2 regions of the Neorhizobium sp. CSC1952 genome follow, and region 1 is predicted to be linked to the other one. Evidence: predicted binding sites of a transcription regulator. Region 1 holds the regulator's gene; the other holds the start of a gene.
The links. The regulator PhoB, encoded in region 1, activates phosphate uptake and scavenging genes when phosphate is short. The targets are predictions, from matches to a motif close to TGTCATNNANCTGTCAT.
Positions count from the first base shown of each region.

Region 2: a site for PhoB is predicted at 3,997-4,013, ahead of QTA58_RS00885 (esterase-like activity of phytase family protein). Genes of this name have one in related genera too.

Region 1 covers NZ_CP128416.1:1,065,848-1,074,603, forward strand. The annotation lists gene QTA58_RS05525 (aspartate aminotransferase family protein) at 1-655, opposite strand, end outside; gene QTA58_RS05530 (GcrA family cell cycle regulator) at 1,064-1,597, shown strand; gene QTA58_RS05535 (PACE efflux transporter) at 1,951-2,385, shown strand; gene phoB (phosphate regulon transcriptional regulator PhoB) at 2,405-3,088, opposite strand; gene phoU (phosphate signaling complex protein PhoU) at 3,131-3,844, opposite strand; gene pstB (phosphate ABC transporter ATP-binding protein PstB) at 3,888-4,703, opposite strand; gene pstA (phosphate ABC transporter permease PstA) at 4,718-6,037, opposite strand; gene pstC (phosphate ABC transporter permease subunit PstC) at 6,034-7,518, opposite strand; gene QTA58_RS05565 (substrate-binding domain-containing protein) at 7,704-8,738, opposite strand.
Region 2 covers NZ_CP128416.1:172,592-181,347, reverse strand. The annotation lists gene clpX (ATP-dependent Clp protease ATP-binding subunit ClpX) at 1-559, shown strand, start outside; gene lon (endopeptidase La) at 966-3,386, shown strand; gene hupB (DNA-binding protein HupB) at 3,589-3,864, shown strand; gene QTA58_RS00885 (esterase-like activity of phytase family protein) at 4,062-6,254, shown strand; gene QTA58_RS00880 (aminoglycoside adenylyltransferase family protein) at 6,451-7,227, opposite strand; gene QTA58_RS00875 (aldo/keto reductase) at 7,274-8,260, opposite strand; gene QTA58_RS00870 (DNA repair exonuclease) at 8,356-8,756, shown strand, end outside.

The DNA.
Region 1 (8,756 bases):
TCTGCACCTCGTCGAAAACCAGGAGCAGGCCGTTGTCATCGCAGATCTTGCGCAGCGCCTGCAGGAATTCCTTCGGAACCGGACGGATACCGCCCTCGCCCTGGATCGGCTCGATGAGAATAGCAGCCGTCTTTTCCGTGACGACGGCTTTCAAAGCTTCCAGATCGCCGAAAGGCACCTGGTCGAACCCTTCGACCTTCGGCCCGAAGCCTTCCAGATACTTCGCCTGACCGCCGGCGGCGATGGTCGCAAGCGTGCGGCCGTGGAAGGCCCCTTCGAAGGTCACGATATGGAAACGTTCCGGATGGCCCTTCACATACTGGTACCGGCGGGCCGTCTTGATGGCGCATTCCAGCGCCTCCGCACCGGAATTCGTGAAGAACACCTTGTCCGCGAAGGATTTCTCGGCGAGGCGACGCGACAGGGTCTCCTGGCCCGGCACTTCATAGAGATTGGAGGTGTGCCAGACCTTCTCGGCCTGAGCCTTCAGCGCCTCGACGAGATGGGGATGGGCATGGCCGAGCGAGTTGACCGCGACGCCCGATCCGAAATCGAGATATCGCTCGCCGCTTTCCGTCACGAGCCATACGCCCTCGCCGCGTTCGAAGCGCAACGGGGCCCGGGCAAAGGTGTCGAAAAGCGCGGCTTCAGCCATGGCGACATCACTCCTCTAGGCAGTCCGAAAGACCGGCCAAAACGGCCGGAAAAATCAAAAATGCCGCCCAATGGGGCGGCGGGGGCACTATCGGGGTTTAGGGCCCGAATGTCAACAAAGCCCGGCACCTTAGCCGGCTTTGCTAAAGAAACAGGCAGGCGCCTGCATATGTGACAAAAATGACTCTCTCCAACAGCAAGTTGGGGAAAACCAAGAAATCGATTCCTGCAGATTCTCCCGACTCTTGCCACGGAGTCAGCCTCACACTAGGTTAATCGTCAATTACTAGACTGCATGCGGCGGAACTAGTCACCTCAAGCATAGATGTAGTGGGTGTTGCGGAATGATGTCTGCAGCAAAGGTGGAAGGATTCTGCATGCCTGCAACGTCCAAAGGCGGAGAACGGGCATGAACTGGACAGACGAGCGCGTCGAAAAACTGAAGAGATTGTGGTCGGAAGGCTTGAGCGCCAGCCAGATCGCCGCACAGCTCGGAGGCGTGAGCCGCAATGCCGTGATCGGCAAGGTGCACCGCCTCAGCCTGCCGGGCCGGGCGAAAGCCGGCGGCACGGTGGCCACGGGCCGTTCGGCCGCCAAGCGGACCACATCGGCGCCCCGGGCTCCGAACTATGCGTCGCGCGTCGCCACCCGGACCGTCGCCCGCGCGGTCGGCGCAACTCTTCTCAAGGAAGAGATCGAAGTCGAGGCTTTCGAGGAGATGGAATATCGTCCGGCCGCCAATGTGGTGGTGCCGATCTCCCGTCGCCTCGCCCTGACGGAACTCACCGAGCGCACCTGCAAGTGGCCGGTCGGCGATCCGCTCAAGGAAGATTTCCACTTCTGCGGCTGCGACTCCCCGGACAATTCGCCCTATTGCGGCTATCACACGCGGCTTGCCTATCAGCCGGTTCACGACCGCCGCAGGGCGAGTGCCCGGGCCTGACACGAACGCGGCACGAGAATGAATTGAAAGCGGGCTTCGAGATCGCTTCAGACTGCCGACAAAGGTTCGAAAATCTCTGATCGTCTTGCTCAGGCCTGTCCCGAGCATCTGCAAACCATCGATGTTTACAGATCCTCGGCACAAGGCCGAGGATGACGCCGAGCGAGACGCAAGATTTGTCATCAAGCTGAAGCGGGCTTCGAGGCCCGCTTTTTTCGTGTGCATGGCAGCTATGCCCTGCCGCGGCTTGCCGAGCAGTGCGAAAGCACCTATCTCAAGGATGCGAGGACGACCTCCCCCAATATCGGGCCAAAACTCCGGGACGACCCGGAACGAACCCACCGGGGAATATCATGCGCTCGACCCGCGACCGTATCCGCCACGCCATCAGCTTCGAAGTCATCGCGCTTCTCATCGTCACGCCGCTCGGGGCGCTTGCCTTCGGCAAACCGCTCTCCGACATCGGCGTCATCGCAATCGGCGGTGCGACGATCGCGACCGGCTGGAACTATCTCTACAATCTCGGTTTCGACCATCTGATGCGGCGGCTGACCGGCGGCACGCAGAAAACGCCGGCAATCCGCGTCGGCCATGCCATCCTTTTCGAGGTAGGCCTGCTGATCGTGCTTCTGCCCTTCGTCGCCTGGTATCTCGATATCAGCCTGTGGGAAGCGCTGGTCATGGACGTGGCTTTTGCCGTCTTCTACGTCTTCTATGCCTTCGCCTTCAACTGGGCCTACGACCGGCTGTTTCCGCTGCCGGAATGGCAGGAGGCTGAGGCGCGATGACGCGCGCCTCTTCCAGCGATCAGGATTCCATCGAATAACCCGCACCGCGGACGGTGCGGATGACATCCTGCATGTTGGAGAAATTCAACGCCTTGCGCAGGCGCCCCACATGCACGTCGACTGTGCGCTCGTCCACGTAGATGTCGTGGCCCCAGACGCCGTCCAGGAGCTGCGAACGGGAGAAGACGCGGCCGGGCGATGCCATCAGGAACTCCAGCAGGCGGAATTCCGTCGGGCCGAGGCGGACCTCACGGCTCTTGCGATGCACGCGGTGGGTCTCGCGGTCGAGCTCGATGTCGCCGCAGCGCAGAACGCTGGAGAGCACTTCCGGGCGCGCCCGCCGCAGCATCGCCTTGACGCGGGCCATAAGCTCCGGCGTCGAGAAGGGCTTGACCACATAGTCGTCCGCACCCGTGGCCAGGCCGCGGACACGCTCGCTCTCCTCGCCGCGGGCCGTCAGCATGATGATCGGCAGGCGCTCGGTTTCCGGGCGCATGCGCAGGCGCCGGCAGAGTTCGATGCCGGAAACGCCGGGCAGCATCCAGTCGAGGATCAGAAGATCCGGCGTGCGCTCCTGAAGCCTTATCTCGGCCTCGTCCCCCCGCAGGATCGTCTCGACGTCATAACCTTCGGCTTCGAGATTGTAGCGAAGAAGCACGCTCAGCGCTTCCTCATCCTCCACGACAGCGATTTTTGGCAGCATTCTCACCCTGCTCCGTCAGCATTCCGTCATTCGGTGCCGTTTTTACTCGGTAACGGCGCCGAGCGTGTTCGACGTATCGTCCTTCGGACGCTCGCCTTCCGGCTGGGCACCCGTCGTCATGTAGTAGATCGTCTCGGCGATGTTGGTGGCGTGGTCGCCGATCCGCTCGATGTTCTTGGCGCAGAACAGCAGATGCGTGCAGGTGGTGATATTGCGCGGATCCTCCATCATGTAGGTGAGGAGCTCGCGGAACAGGGACGTGTACATCGCGTCGATTTCCTCGTCGCGGATGCGGATCGCTTCCGCCTTCTCGGCGGACCGGCTCGCATAGACGTCGAGCACTTCCTTGAGCTGCACGAGCGCGAGATCGGAAAGGTGCTCGATGCCGCGGGCAAGCTTGCGCGGCACGCCGGTGCCCTGAACCGCGATGACCCGCTTGGCGGTGTTCTTGCCGAGATCGCCGACGCGTTCCAGATCGCCGGCGATGCGCAAGGTGCCGACGATCTCGCGCAGGTCGGACGCCATCGGCTGGCGCTTGGCGATCGTGACGATCGCCTTGTCCTGGATCTCGCGCTCGGCGTGATCCAGGATCACGTCGTCGGAGATGACCTTCTGGGCAAGCGCCGAGTCGGAATTCACAAGCGCGCGTACGGCGTCCGAGCACATCTGCTCGGCAAGACCGCCCATTTCGGAAATGCGGCGGCTCAGATATTTCAGTTCGTCGTCGTAGGCCGACAGGATATGGGTCGATGCCATCTTCTAATCCTCGAAATTGATGTCAGGCGGCACAGCCGGCCGATCAGCCGAAACGGCCCATGATGTAATCCTGGGTGCGCTGGTCGTCCGGGTTGGTGAACATCTTGTCCGTGTCGTTCTCCTCGACCAGCTGGCCGAGGTGGAACATGGCGGTGCGCTGGGACACACGGGCGGCCTGCTGCATCGAGTGCGTCACGATGACGATCGTGTAGTTGGCGCGCAGCTCGTGGATGAGCTCCTCGACCTTGGCGGTCGCGATCGGGTCGAGCGCCGAGCAGGGTTCGTCCATGAGGATGACTTCCGGCGATACGGCGACCGCGCGGGCGATGCAGAGGCGCTGCTGCTGGCCGCCCGAAAGGCCGGTGCCGGATTCATGCAGGCGGTCCTTGACTTCCGTCCACAGGCCGGCGCGCTGGAGGCTCGCCTCGACGATCTGGTCCATGTCGGCTTTGTTCCTGGCCAGCCCGTGGATGCGCGGGCCGTAGGCGATGTTCTCGTAGATCGACTTCGGGAACGGGTTCGGCTTCTGGAAGACCATGCCGACGCGGGCGCGCAGTTCGACGACATCGATCTGCGGATCGTAGATATCGTCCGTATCGAGGGTGATCTTGCCGGTGACGCGGCAATTCTCGATCGTGTCGTTCATGCGGTTGAGGCAGCGCAGGAAGGTGGACTTGCCGCAGCCAGAGGGACCGATAAGAGCCGTCACGGTGTTTTCGCGGACGTTGAGGTTCACGTCGAAAAGCGCTCGCTTCTCGCCGTAATACACGGACACGTCCTTGCCGATCATCTTATGCGAAACATCACTCATCTTCTGGTCCAGCGCCTTTTCAACTGCTGCTTCCGACATCATGTTCATCGTATCTACTCCTTCTACCAGCGACGCTCAAAGCGCCGCCGCAAGAGAATTGCGCCAACGTTCATTACGATGAGGAACAGGAGCAGGATGATGATCGCTCCCGAGGTACGCTCGACGAACGCGCGCTCGGCTTCGTTCGCCCACATGTAGATCTGCACCGGCAGCGCCGTCGAGGGATCGAGCGGCGTGGTCGGATAGTTGGCCACGAAGGCGACCATGCCGATCAAAAGCAGCGGTGCGGTTTCGCCGAGCGCGTGGGCGAGACCGATGATGGTCCCGGTCAGGATGCCCGGCATGGCAAGCGGCAGGACGTGATGGAAGATCGTCTGCATCTTGGAGGCGCCGAGGCCGAGGGCGGCCGCGCGGATCGATGGCGGCACCGCCTTCAGCGCCGCGCGCGTGGCGATGATGATCGTCGGCAGCGTCATCAGGGTCAGAACCAGGCCACCCACCAGGGAAGCGGAGCGCGGCAGGCCGGCGAAGTTGACGAAGACGGCAAGCCCGAGAAGACCGTAGACGATCGAGGGGACGGCAGCGAGGTTGTTGATGTTCACCTCGATCAGGTCGGTGAACCTGTTCTTCGGGGCGAATTCCTCGAGATAGATCGAGGCGGCGACGCCGATCGGCAGCGACAGGACCAGCACGATCAGCATCATGTAGAACGAACCGATGAGGGCGACACCGACGCCGGCGGCCTCCGGACGGCTCGACGCGCCATTGACGAAAATGCCGGTATTGAAGTGCTTCGCCAGCGCGCCGCTTTCGGCAAGCTGGTTCATCCAGCCCACCTGGCGGTCGGAAACCTTGCGGTTGGTCTCGGGAACCGAAAGATCGATCTGGCCCTTGAAGGCGGAGTCGAGATCGCCTGCGGCCAGCAGCGAGACGGTCTGCGTCGTGCCGATCAGCGACGGATTGGCGACGACCATGTCGCGAAGCTGGGTGCGGACGCCATCCGAGATCATCTGGTTGACGGCGCGCAGCCCGGCACGGTCGTTCTCGGCCACGCCGAGCACCTTGGCAACCGCGTTGCGGGCGAGGATCGGGTAGTTCGCCGTCATCAACTTCTGCGGATCGGTGGCCCGCTCGTTCTGCGGGTCGATGACCTGCTCGGAGAACTCGACCGGCACGGTGATCATCGTCTGCTGGAAGGCGGTATAGCCCTTGGAGACGACCGACCAGATGAGGATCAGCAGGAAGATGATGCCGAAGGACAGGGCGGCTATGCCATAGGCGCGGAAGCGGCGTTCGGCGGCGTAACGGCGCTTGATGCCGATATCGCGACGGGCGGGCTTGGCCTTGGGGATGCCTGCTGCGGGAGAAAGTGCATCGGTCATTCGTACTGCTCCCGATATTTGCGCACGATGTAGAGTGCATAGATGTTGAGGCAAAGCGTGATCGCGAAGAGCGTGATGCCGAGCGCGAAGGCCACCAGGGTCTGCGGCGAGGTGAACTCGAGGTCGCCCGTCAGCTGGCTGACGATCTTGACCGTCACCGTCGTCATCGGCTCGAAGGGATCGAACTGGATGCGGGCGGCGACGCCGGCGGCCAGCACGACGATCATGGTCTCGCCGATGGCGCGGGAAGCGGTCATCAGGATGGCGCCGACGATGCCCGGAAGCGCTGCGGGCAACGTCACGCGCTTGACGGTTTCGGAGCGGGTCGCGCCGAGACCGAGCGAACCGTCGCGCAGGGCGCGAGGCACGGCGGTGATGATGTCGTCGGACAGCGAGGAAACGTAAGGGATCAGCATGATGCCCATGACGAAACCGGCCGTCAGCACGCTTTGCGCCTGGATGAAGTTCATGTAGTCGCCGGTCAGCAGGCCATTCACCTGCGAGGAGAGATCGCGCAGGAAGGGACCGACAACAGTCAGGGCGAAAAAGCCGTAGACGATGGTCGGGATGCCGGCAAGGACTTCAAGCAGCGGCTTGGCGATCGAACGCACCTTCGGCGAGGCATACTCGGACATGTAGATGGCCGAGAAAAGACCGACCGGGACCGCGACGAGCATCGCCACCAGGCCGATATAGAGCGTGCCGAGAAGCAGCGGGATCAGGCCGAACTGGCCTTCCGAGTCGGTCGCGCCGGCGGCCGCGAAGCGCGGATCCCAGACGGTGCCGAAGAAGAATTCCCAGGCGGGCACGCGTGCAAAGAAGTGTCCCGCTTCCGTCAGCATCGACAGGACGATGCCGATCGTCGTGAGGATCGCGATGGACGACGCGACGACGAGACTGGCCAGGATGACCTTCTCGACCCGGTTGCGGGCGCGGAAACGGGGAGCGATCTGGCGGAACGCGAGCAGCGCACCGGCCAGCGACGCGGCGAGCACCACGATCGTCATCGCCGTCCGGCTCAACGCGGTCATGGTGTTCAGCTCGCCGGCGGCCTCGACCATGAAGGGCTGCGGCTCACCCGCGAGCGGCACGCCCTTGGCGCCGAGCGCGGCGCGCAGCTCGGCCGGATTGCTGCCCACCCGCTCGATCTCTTCCAGCGACAGCACGTTCATGCCGCGCGCAAGCGAGCTCACCATGCCGAAGTTCAGCCCCTGCTCGGCCTCGGAGAGAGCCTTCACCTCTTCGGGGAAGCCCGAACGAACGGAAGAATTGATGTAGATCGGGCTGGCGACAAGCCAAACCGCAAGGATCAGCAAGGCGGGAACGATCGCCCACAGGGCGATGAACGACCCGTAATATCCCGGTCGGGAATGCAGTTTGGACGACAGTCCGCCGGCAAGCGCCATGGCGCGCCGCGCGCCGGCAACGTATCCGGCAATGCCGATCAACGCCACAATCAATAATATCAATGATGTACTCATCAGAATCCCCCGGCCTACCGCCGATGGCGGCAACCCATACCGCCCAGCTCCGCTCATCGGAACCGATCGCATCCGCGTCCGCGCCGTGCGCGTCGACCGCCGCTTTTCCTGCGGCGCCTCGAGCTGCGATGAACAGCCCGATCAAGGAAAATCGGCGCCGCCAGAGGGCGGCGCCGATCATTTCATTACATGGTCTTGCCGGCTTCGAAGTCCTTGCGGACCTGCTCACGCTGGTCGTCCGGAGCAGCGACGAGGCCGTATTCGGCAAGCGGGCCCTCGGGGCCGACCATGTCGTCGGAGACGAAGAATTCCACATATTCCTTGAGGCCCGGGATGACGCCGAGGTGAGCCTTCTTCACGTAGAAGAAGAGCGGGCGGGAAACCGGATACTGGCCGGAAGAGATGGTTTCCGTCGACGGAACGATGTCCTTGACGGTCGCGACCTTCAGCTTGTCCATGTTGTTTTCATAGAAGGCCAGACCGAAAACGCCGACGCCGGTCTTGTTGGCCGCGATGCGGGCGAGCGTCTCGGTATAGTCGCCGTCGATGTCGACCGACACGCCATCCTTGCGAACGGCGATGCATTTGGCCGCAGCCTGCTTGGCATCCGAAACGAGGCCCTTGATGACGTCGGCGGCGCCGGCTTCCTTGCAGCCTTCGGACATGATCTTCTCTTCGAAGACTTCGCGGGTGCCGTGCTTGGAGCCCGGAATGTAGGCGGCGATCGGGCCTTTCGGCAGGGTCGGGTTGATCTCGGACCAGTTCTTGTACGGGTTGGCGACGAGCTTGCCGTCCACAACGACTTCAGCGGCAAGAGCCTTGTAGAGGTCCTTCGGCTCGATCTTCATGTCGCCATTGCTGGAGTCGGCCGCGAAAACGATACCGTCGTAGCCGATGCGGATTTCCTGGATATCGGTGACGCCGGCGGCCTTGCAGGCTTCCAGCTCGCTCTTGTTGATGGGGCGCGAAGCGTTGGCGACGTCGATGGTGCCTTCGCCGACGCCGGAGCAGAATGCCTTCAGACCACCGCCCGTGCCGCCGGATTCAACGACCGGAGCCTTGAAGTTCGGGAAGGTCTCGGCAAAAGTTTCGGCAACGATCTTCGCGTAGGGAAGAACGGTGGAGGAACCGGCAACCTGGACCTGGTCGCGCGCAGCGGCAGCACCGGCAAACGCAACGGAGGCCACGAGGGCTGCTGCAGAAAGTTTCAAGATGTTCATGAGGTCTCTCCCGTCATG
Region 2 (8,756 bases), 890 kb from region 1:
CGACACGACGAACATCCTGTTCATCTGCGGCGGCGCCTTCGCCGGCCTCGACAAGATCATCTCCGCCCGCGGCGAGAAGACGTCGATCGGCTTCGGCGCGACCGTCAAGGCGCAGGACGAGCGCCGCGTCGGCGAAGTGCTGCGCGAGCTCGAGCCGGAGGACCTGGTGAAGTTCGGTCTCATCCCGGAATTCATCGGCCGTCTGCCGGTTCTGGCGACGCTGGAGGACCTTGACGAGGATGCTCTGATCCAGATCCTCTCGGAGCCCAAGAACGCGCTCGTCAAGCAGTACCAGCGCCTGTTCGAGATGGAAGACGTGGACCTGACCTTCCACGAGGACGCGCTGCGCGAGATCGCCAAGAAGGCGATCGTCCGCAAGACCGGCGCGCGCGGCCTGCGTTCGATCATGGAAAAGATCCTGCTCGACACCATGTTCGAGCTTCCGGCGCTGGAAGGCGTGCGCGAAGTGGTCATTTCCGAGGACGTGGTCCGCGGCACCGCGCGTCCGCTCTACATCTACGCCGACCGGCAGGAAGAGAAGGCCAACGTTTCGGCCTGATCGTCTCCGCCACGGATGTCGTTCTGAAGAGGCCCCCGGCGGGGCCTCTTTTCATGCCGGCATCCGGTCTTGCTTTTTTTGCTTATTCCACCATTTTCGCTTCGCGAAGAGTTGCGCCGCGTTCATCTTGCATTAGAAGCTGTGCGGGAAGATCATAGTCATGCCGGCTGCTTCGCCTGCTTCTGGTGCAGGTCCGCATCGCCGGCAATCGCGTCCCGTGTGCCTTGGCGTTCTGCATGAAGCGTTGTGAACACGCTTTGTAATACCACTGTCACAAAGCTTTCGCGGCGGCGGCCTTGCAAGGCTTGAAATCAATTTTCAAAAACTCCACTTTGGGCGGGAGTGAAGTGCCTGGGTCATCGGCCCGGGACGTATCCCGGAAACGGGACGATGGAAAGGAAATGAAATGACGAATTCAACGTCTGCGGCACCTGGCGGCGAAACCTATCCGGTGCTGCCGCTGCGCGACATTGTGGTCTTTCCGCATATGATCGTGCCCCTGTTCGTCGGACGGGAGAAATCCATTCGCGCCCTCGAAGAAGTCATGGGTTCCGACAAGCAGATCATGCTCGTCACCCAGATCAACGCCGGCGACGATGATCCCGAGCCGTCCGCGATCTACAAGGTCGGTACGGTCGCCAACGTATTGCAGCTTCTGAAGCTTCCCGACGGGACCGTGAAGGTGCTGGTCGAAGGCCGCTCGCGCGCCAAGATCGACGGCTACACGGATCGCGAGGAGTTCTACGAGGCGCGGGCGCATACCCTCGGCGAACCTGAAGAGGACGCCGTCGAGGTCGAGGCGCTCTCCCGCTCCGTAGTCTCCGAATTCGAGAACTACGTGAAGCTGAACAAGAAGATCTCCCCGGAAGTGGTCGGCGCCGCAAGCCAGATCGAAGACTATTCGAAGCTCGCCGATACGGTCGCTTCGCACCTGTCGATCAAGATCACCGAAAAGCAGGAAATGCTGGAGACCGTCAGCGTCAAGCTGCGGCTTGAAAAGGCGCTCGGCTTCATGGAAGGCGAGATCTCCGTCCTGCAGGTGGAAAAGCGCATCCGCTCGCGCGTCAAGCGCCAGATGGAGAAGACCCAGCGCGAATATTACCTCAACGAGCAGATGAAGGCGATCCAGAAGGAGCTCGGCGACGGCGAGGAAGGCCGCGACGAGATGGCCGAGATCGAGGAGCGCATCTCCAAGACGAAGCTCTCCAAGGAAGCCCGCGAAAAGGCCGAGGCCGAGCTGAAGAAGCTGCGGCAGATGAGCCCGATGTCGGCGGAAGCCACCGTCGTGCGCAACTATCTCGACTGGCTGCTCGGCATTCCGTGGGGCAAGAAGTCGAAGATCAAGGCGGACCTCAACAATGCCGAGAAGATCCTCGAGCAGGATCACTTCGGTCTGGACAAGGTCAAGGAACGCATCATCGAGTATCTCGCCGTCCAGGCGCGCGCGACCAAGATCAAGGGTCCGATCCTTTGCCTCGTCGGCCCTCCGGGCGTCGGCAAGACCTCGCTCGCCCAGTCGATCGCCAAGGCGACCGGCCGCGAATACGTCCGCATGGCGCTCGGCGGCGTCCGTGACGAAGCCGAGATCCGCGGCCACCGCCGCACCTATATCGGCTCGATGCCCGGCAAGGTCGTCCAGTCGATGAAGAAGGCGAAGAAGTCCAACCCGCTCTTCCTGCTCGACGAGATCGACAAGATGGGCATGGATTTCCGCGGCGATCCGTCCTCGGCGCTTCTCGAAGTGCTGGACCCGGCGCAGAACTCGACGTTCATGGACCATTATCTGGAGGTCGAATACGACCTGTCCGACGTGATGTTCATCACCACGGCGAACACGCTGAACATCCCGGCTCCGCTGATGGACCGCATGGAGATCATCCGCATCGCCGGTTACACGGAAGATGAGAAGCGGGAGATCGCCAAGCGTCACCTTCTGCCGAAGGCCATCAAGGAGCATGCGCTGCAGCCGAACGAATTCTCGGTCAGCGACGACGCCCTGATGGCGGTCATCCAGCAGTATACCCGCGAGGCAGGCGTCCGTAACTTCGAGCGCGAACTGATGAAGCTCGCCCGCAAGGCGGTCACCGAGATCATCAAGGGCAAGACGAAGTCGGTCGAAGTCACCGCGGCCAACGTCCACGACTATCTCGGCGTGCCGCGCTTCCGCCATGGCGAAGCCGAGCGCGAGGATCAGGTCGGCGTCGTCACCGGTCTTGCCTGGACGGAAGTCGGCGGCGAGCTCCTGACGATCGAAGGCGTGATGATGCCGGGCAAGGGCCGCATGACGGTCACCGGCAATCTGAAGGACGTGATGAAGGAATCGATCTCCGCGGCGGCCTCCTATGTCCGCAGCAGAGCCGTCGATTTCGGCATCGAGCCGCCGCGCTTCGACAAGTCGGACATCCACGTGCACGTTCCGGAAGGGGCGACCCCGAAGGATGGCCCGTCGGCGGGCGTTGCCATGGCGACCGCGATCGTCTCGGTCATGACCGGCATTCCGGTCTCCAAGGATATCGCAATGACCGGCGAGATCACGCTGCGCGGACGCGTGCTGCCGATCGGCGGCCTCAAGGAGAAGCTCCTTGCAGCACTCCGCGGCGGCATCAAGAAGGTTCTGATCCCGGAAGAAAACGCCAAGGATCTGGCGGAGATTCCGGACAACGTGAAGAACAACATGGAGATCGTTCCGGTCTCGCGCATGGGCGAAGTGATCCGCCACGCGCTAGTCCGCCAGCCCGAACCGATCGACTGGGACGGCACGGTGGAAACGCCGGTGATCGCCACCGTCGAGGGCGTGGACGACGTCGGAGCGGCCGTCGCGCACTGATCGATGGGGCCTTTTGGTTATGCCAAATTGACACCATCCACGAAAAAAGCCGGCTTTCTGCCGGCTTTTTTTGTGAAAACTAACGCATCCCCCTTGTTTTTCAGGCGATTGCGGAGCTTTTGGGTTGCCAAGGCACGACACCAAATTATTGTCGAGCCCGAAATACATGAGTCGTTCCAAAACCGTTGAAAGGGGTGGAAACATGAACAAGAACGAGCTGGTATCCGCAGTGGCCGAAAAAGCCGGCCTCTCCAAGGCTGATGCCGCATCTGCCGTGGATGCCGTTTTCGAGACTGTACAGGGTGAACTGAAGAAGGGTGGCGATATTCGTCTTGCCGGTTTCGGCAGCTTCTCCGTTTCCCGCCGTGAAGCGTCCAAGGGTCGCAACCCCTCGACCGGCGCTGAAGTTGACATCCCGGCCCGCAACGTGCCGAAGTTCTCGGCCGGCAAGGGCCTGAAGGACGCTGTCAACAGCTAAGGCGGGTGCCTTCGGGCAACCTGTGACACTCGAAAGGCTCGGGCAAGCGCCCCGGGCCTTTTTCATTTCCGGCAGAATGTTCCGGACTTTCGCTCCCCGGCCGAGCAGGCCACCGCCCTAACGTGTGAAAACTGTCATCCGCCTGTCATGCCCGTGGCTCAAAAGCCACCCGTGGTTTCATGGCCAGGAGGGCTCCTATGACATTCCGTATTCACGCCGCGCTGACGGCGGCGCTTCTCGCATCGGCCGCGGCGCCTGCCGGCGCAGAGCAGGTCTTCAACCGCATCGCATCCTTCCCCGTCGCCAATAATCTTCCCGCCGGCAAGGACAAGCTCACCACCACTTCTGCCGAGATCGTCACCGCCAGCGAGGACGGCAATACGCTCATCTATTCCGACAGCCCGCTCGGTGCGATCGGCTTTATCGACATCACCGATCCCAGGGCTCCGAAGGCGCTTGGCGCCCTCACGTTCGATGGCGAGCCGACCTCCGTCGCCTCCGCCGGTTCCAAGGTTCTCGCCGCCGTCAACACAAGCGAAAGCAAGACCAAGCCCTCCGGCGTCCTCGCCGTCGTCGATCTCGCCACGAAGAAGGTGGACCTCACCTGCGATCTCGGCGGCCAGCCGGATTCGATCGCCGTTTCCAAGGACAAGACCTTTGCGGCGATCGCCATCGAGAACGAACGTGACGAGGACGTGAACGACGGTGCCCTCCCGCAGATGCCGGCGGGCGACCTCGTCATCGTCTCCCTGAAGGACGGCACCGCTGACTGCGCTTCCATAAAGCATGTCGCGCTGACCGGGATTGCCGACGTCGCGCCCGAGGATCCGGAACCGGAATTCGTCGCCATCAACGACGCCGGCGAGATCGCCGTCACGCTGCAGGAGAACAACCATGTCGCCATCGTCGACGGCAAGACGGCCAAGGTCGTCGGCCACTTCTCTGCCGGCAAGGCGGATCTGGAAGGCATCGACAACAAGACTAACGGCCAGCTCTCGTTCACCGGCAAGGCTGAAGGCGTGGTCCGCGAGCCGGACGCCATCAAGTGGCTCGACGACAACCGTCTCATCGTGGCCAACGAAGGCGACTGGAAGGGCGGCTCGCGCGGCTTCACCATCTTCGACCGCACCGGCAAGGTTCTCCATGAAGCCGGCGCCTCGCTGGAACGCGAGATTGCCCGCATCGGCCATTTTCCGGAACACCGCGCCAAATCCAAGGGCATCGAGCCCGAGGGCATGGAATTCGCGGCCTTCAACGGCCAGAACTACGTCTTCATCCTGTCCGAGCGCGCCTCGGTCGTCGGCGTCTACAAGGATACGGGCGCGGAGCCCGAACTTGTCCAGCTCCTGCCGTCGGGCGTTTCGCCGGAAGGGGCGGTCGCCATTCCCGGCCGCAACCTGTTCGCCACCGCCAACGAAGTCGATCTCGGCGAGGACGGCGGGGCCCGCTCGCATGTGATGATCTACGAGCTTGCGGAAGGTCAGCCGAACTACCCGACGCTCGTTTCCAACGATGTCGACGGCAACGTGCTCGGCTGGGGCGCGCTCTCGGGCCTGGTCGGAGATGCGGAGAAGGACGGTATCCTCCATGCCGTCAGCGATAGCGTCTACGGCATGCAGCCATCGATCTTCACCATCGACACCACCAGGAAGCCGGCCGAGATCACCGGCGTGGTGCGCGTGACCCGGAACGGCCAGGCGGCCCAGAAGCTCGATATCGAAGGCATCGCGCTGGACGGCAACGGCGGCTTCTGGCTCGCCTCCGAAGGCGACTCCGCCAAGCTCGTCGGCCATGGTCTTTACAACGTCAACGCCAAGGGCGAGATCAAGGCCGAGATCGGCCTGCCGGCCGAGCTGCTCGCCGGCGAGACCCGTTACGGTTTCGAAGGCATCACGACCGTCGGCTCCGGCGACGACCTGACGCTCTGGATGGCAATCCAGCGCGAATGGAAGGACGATCCGAAGGGCACCGTGAAGCTCGTTTCCTACAAGCCGAAGACCAAGGAATGGGGCGCCGTCCGTTATCCGATCGAGAAGGCCGATGCCGGCTGGGTCGGCCTCTCGGAAATCACCGCTTACGGCGATCACGTCTATCTGGTCGAACGCGACAACCAGCTCGGCGACAATGCCAAGCTGAAGAAGCTCTATCGCGTCGCGATCGCCGACCTGAAGCCGGGCAAGCTCGGCGGCGAGCTGCCGCTCGTGAAGAAGGAGGAAGTCCACGACTTCATCGCCGATCTGAAGCAGACCAACGGCTATGTGGCCGACAAGCTCGAAGGCTTCGCTTTCGACAAGTCGGGCAAGGCCTTCGCGGTGACGGACAACGACGGCGTGGACGATTCCTCCGGCGAAACGCTGTTCTTCCCGGTCGAGCTGAAGGCGATCAACTAAGGCTGGCACGAACTGAAACGCAGAGGCCGGGGATGCCCGGCCTCTGCTTGATGACAAACTCTTGCTCGACGTCATCCTCGGCCTTGTGCCGACGATCTATAAACGTCAACGGTTTGCAGATGCTCGGGACGGGTTTGGGCATGACGAAAGAAGGGTTGCGGCCTCAGTTGTGAATGGGTCCGATGCCTGCAGATTCTCAATCGAGCAACGCCTTTATGTGCCGGCCCAGTTCGTCCGCGACATCGCGGACCTCGTCCTGGCGGGTACCCCAATCGTCGTTGACCATGCCCAGATAGGCTTCCCGGGCATGGGCGATCGATGCGCCGGCCGCGGCAGGCAAGCGCTCGATGGCCCATTCGGCCGCGACGTCCTTGGGAACGAAGTCGCCCGTCGCCAGCGTCCGCCACATCCGTGCCAGGGTCAGCAGGACATTGCGTTCGTCCCCCGTGAGCGTGCCGAGCAGCGCCGGGAGCGCTGCCCCGATAGCGCGGCGTATGTCCGCCTCCGGGATAAGCGGGAGGAGCTCGTGGGGACCGGGGCCGATCAACGGCTTTGCTTCCCGTCGTGCCTGGGCCAGCAGGAGCGTGAACTCCGGGTCGGATGCGGGGGCGGGCACGATCCCGGCTTCGAATTCGTCCCGCAGCCATTCGCCATAAACGAACTCGCTGCGGGCGGGAAAGAGCGCTGCGGAAAGATCGGCATGGCGGAAGATGATCAGTTCCAGAGGGCGCCGGTCACGGGTTTTGCGCGGATCCCCCGAAATCTTCATCAGCGCGCTTACCAGGCGCGCTCGCATTTCATGCGTCGTGGGAGGCTCGATGACCACAAGCAGATCCACGTCGCTCTGCGGACGCAAGCCGCCCGCTACCGCCGAGCCGTGGAGATAGGCCGCTACGATCGCGTCCCCGAGGCATTGCCGGGCGGCCAGCAATGCCTGTTCGGCTTCGACGGGCGGTTTCGCAATCTCGTCCATGGTTCCGAATGCTCCGGCTTTTGTCTCCATGCGGATCGTGGAACTCCTACCAGCGCTGATGCACATGCGGGGCGATCAGCCGCGCATAGATTTCCTTCGCCGCCGTCATCACGTCACCGGAAAGGGCGGCAAGGTCGGCCGCCGCCGCATTGCCCTTCGCCTGCGCCGCATTGCGGGCGCCGGGGATGACGACGGTGACCGCCTCGTTCATCAGGATCCATTTGAGCGCGAAGGCGGCCATGGAGGCGCCTGCCGGCACCAGCTTGCGGACTTCCTCGACCGCTTCGAGGCCGACCTCGAACGGCACGCCGGCAAAGGTCTCGCCGACATCGAACGCCTCGCCATGTCGGTTGAAGTTGCGGTGGTCGTCCCTGGCGAAGGCCGTGTCGCGGGTGATCTTGCCGGAGAGCAGGCCGCTTGCCAGCGGCACGCGCACGATCACGGCGACGTTTTTCCGCTTCGCTTCCTTGAAGAACAGGTCGGCCGGGCGCTGGCGGAAGATGTTGTAGATGATCTGGATGCTGACGACATCGGGATATTCGATCGCCTTCAGCGCTTCCTCCACCTTCTCGACGCTGACGCCGTAGTTCCCGATCTTGCCGGCCCGCCGAAGATCGTCCAGCGCGCCGAACACGTCCGGGCGGTAGAGGACTTCGGTCGGCGGGCAGTGCAGCTGTACGAGATCGAGGCTGTCGACTTCGAGGTTCCTGAGGCTGCGGTCGATAAAGCTTTCGAGATTGGCTTTTGTGTAGCCGTCGGCGACATGCGGGCTTAACCGCCGGCCGGCCTTGGTGGCGACCATGGGACGGGCACCGCCGCGGGATTTCAGCACACCGGCGATGATCTTTTCCGAGCGGCCGTCGCCGTAGACATCGGCGGTGTCGATGAAGGTGACGCCGGCGTCGAGCGCCGCTTCCAGCGCGGCCCGGCCGTCCGCTTCGCTGACATCGCCCCAGGCGCCGCCGATCTGCCAGGCACCGAAGCCGATCTCGCTGACGGTGAAGGAAGTGCGTCCGAACGCGTGCTGTCTCATGATGTCCTCCGATCTATCCACAGGCGGCGCTTCCGCCTTGCCCGGCATTTGCCTAAAACACATGCTCAAGCTGGGCAATCAAAACAAGCGAATCGATGACGTCCTTCCGTTTCATTCACGCCGCCGACCTGCACCTCGGCAGTCCCTTCCAGGGGCTGGCGCTGAAGGATGCGGCGATCGCGGAACTCTTCATCGAGGCGAGCCGCAAGGCCTTTTCGGCATTGGTGGACCAGGCGGTCGAGCGCGGGGTAGATTTCTTCATCGTCGCGGGCGACGTTTATGACGGCGACTGGAAGGACAACAAGATCGGCCTGTTCTTCAACCGCGAAGTGGCGCGGCTGGAGCGCGCCGGCATTCCGGTCTTCCTGCTGAAGGGCAATCACGACGCCGAAAGCGTCATCACCAAGACCATCACCCTGCCGAGGAACGTCAGCGAGTTCCCGGTCGCCAGGCCCGGCACGTTCAAGCTGGAGCATCTGAAGGTGGCGCTGCACGG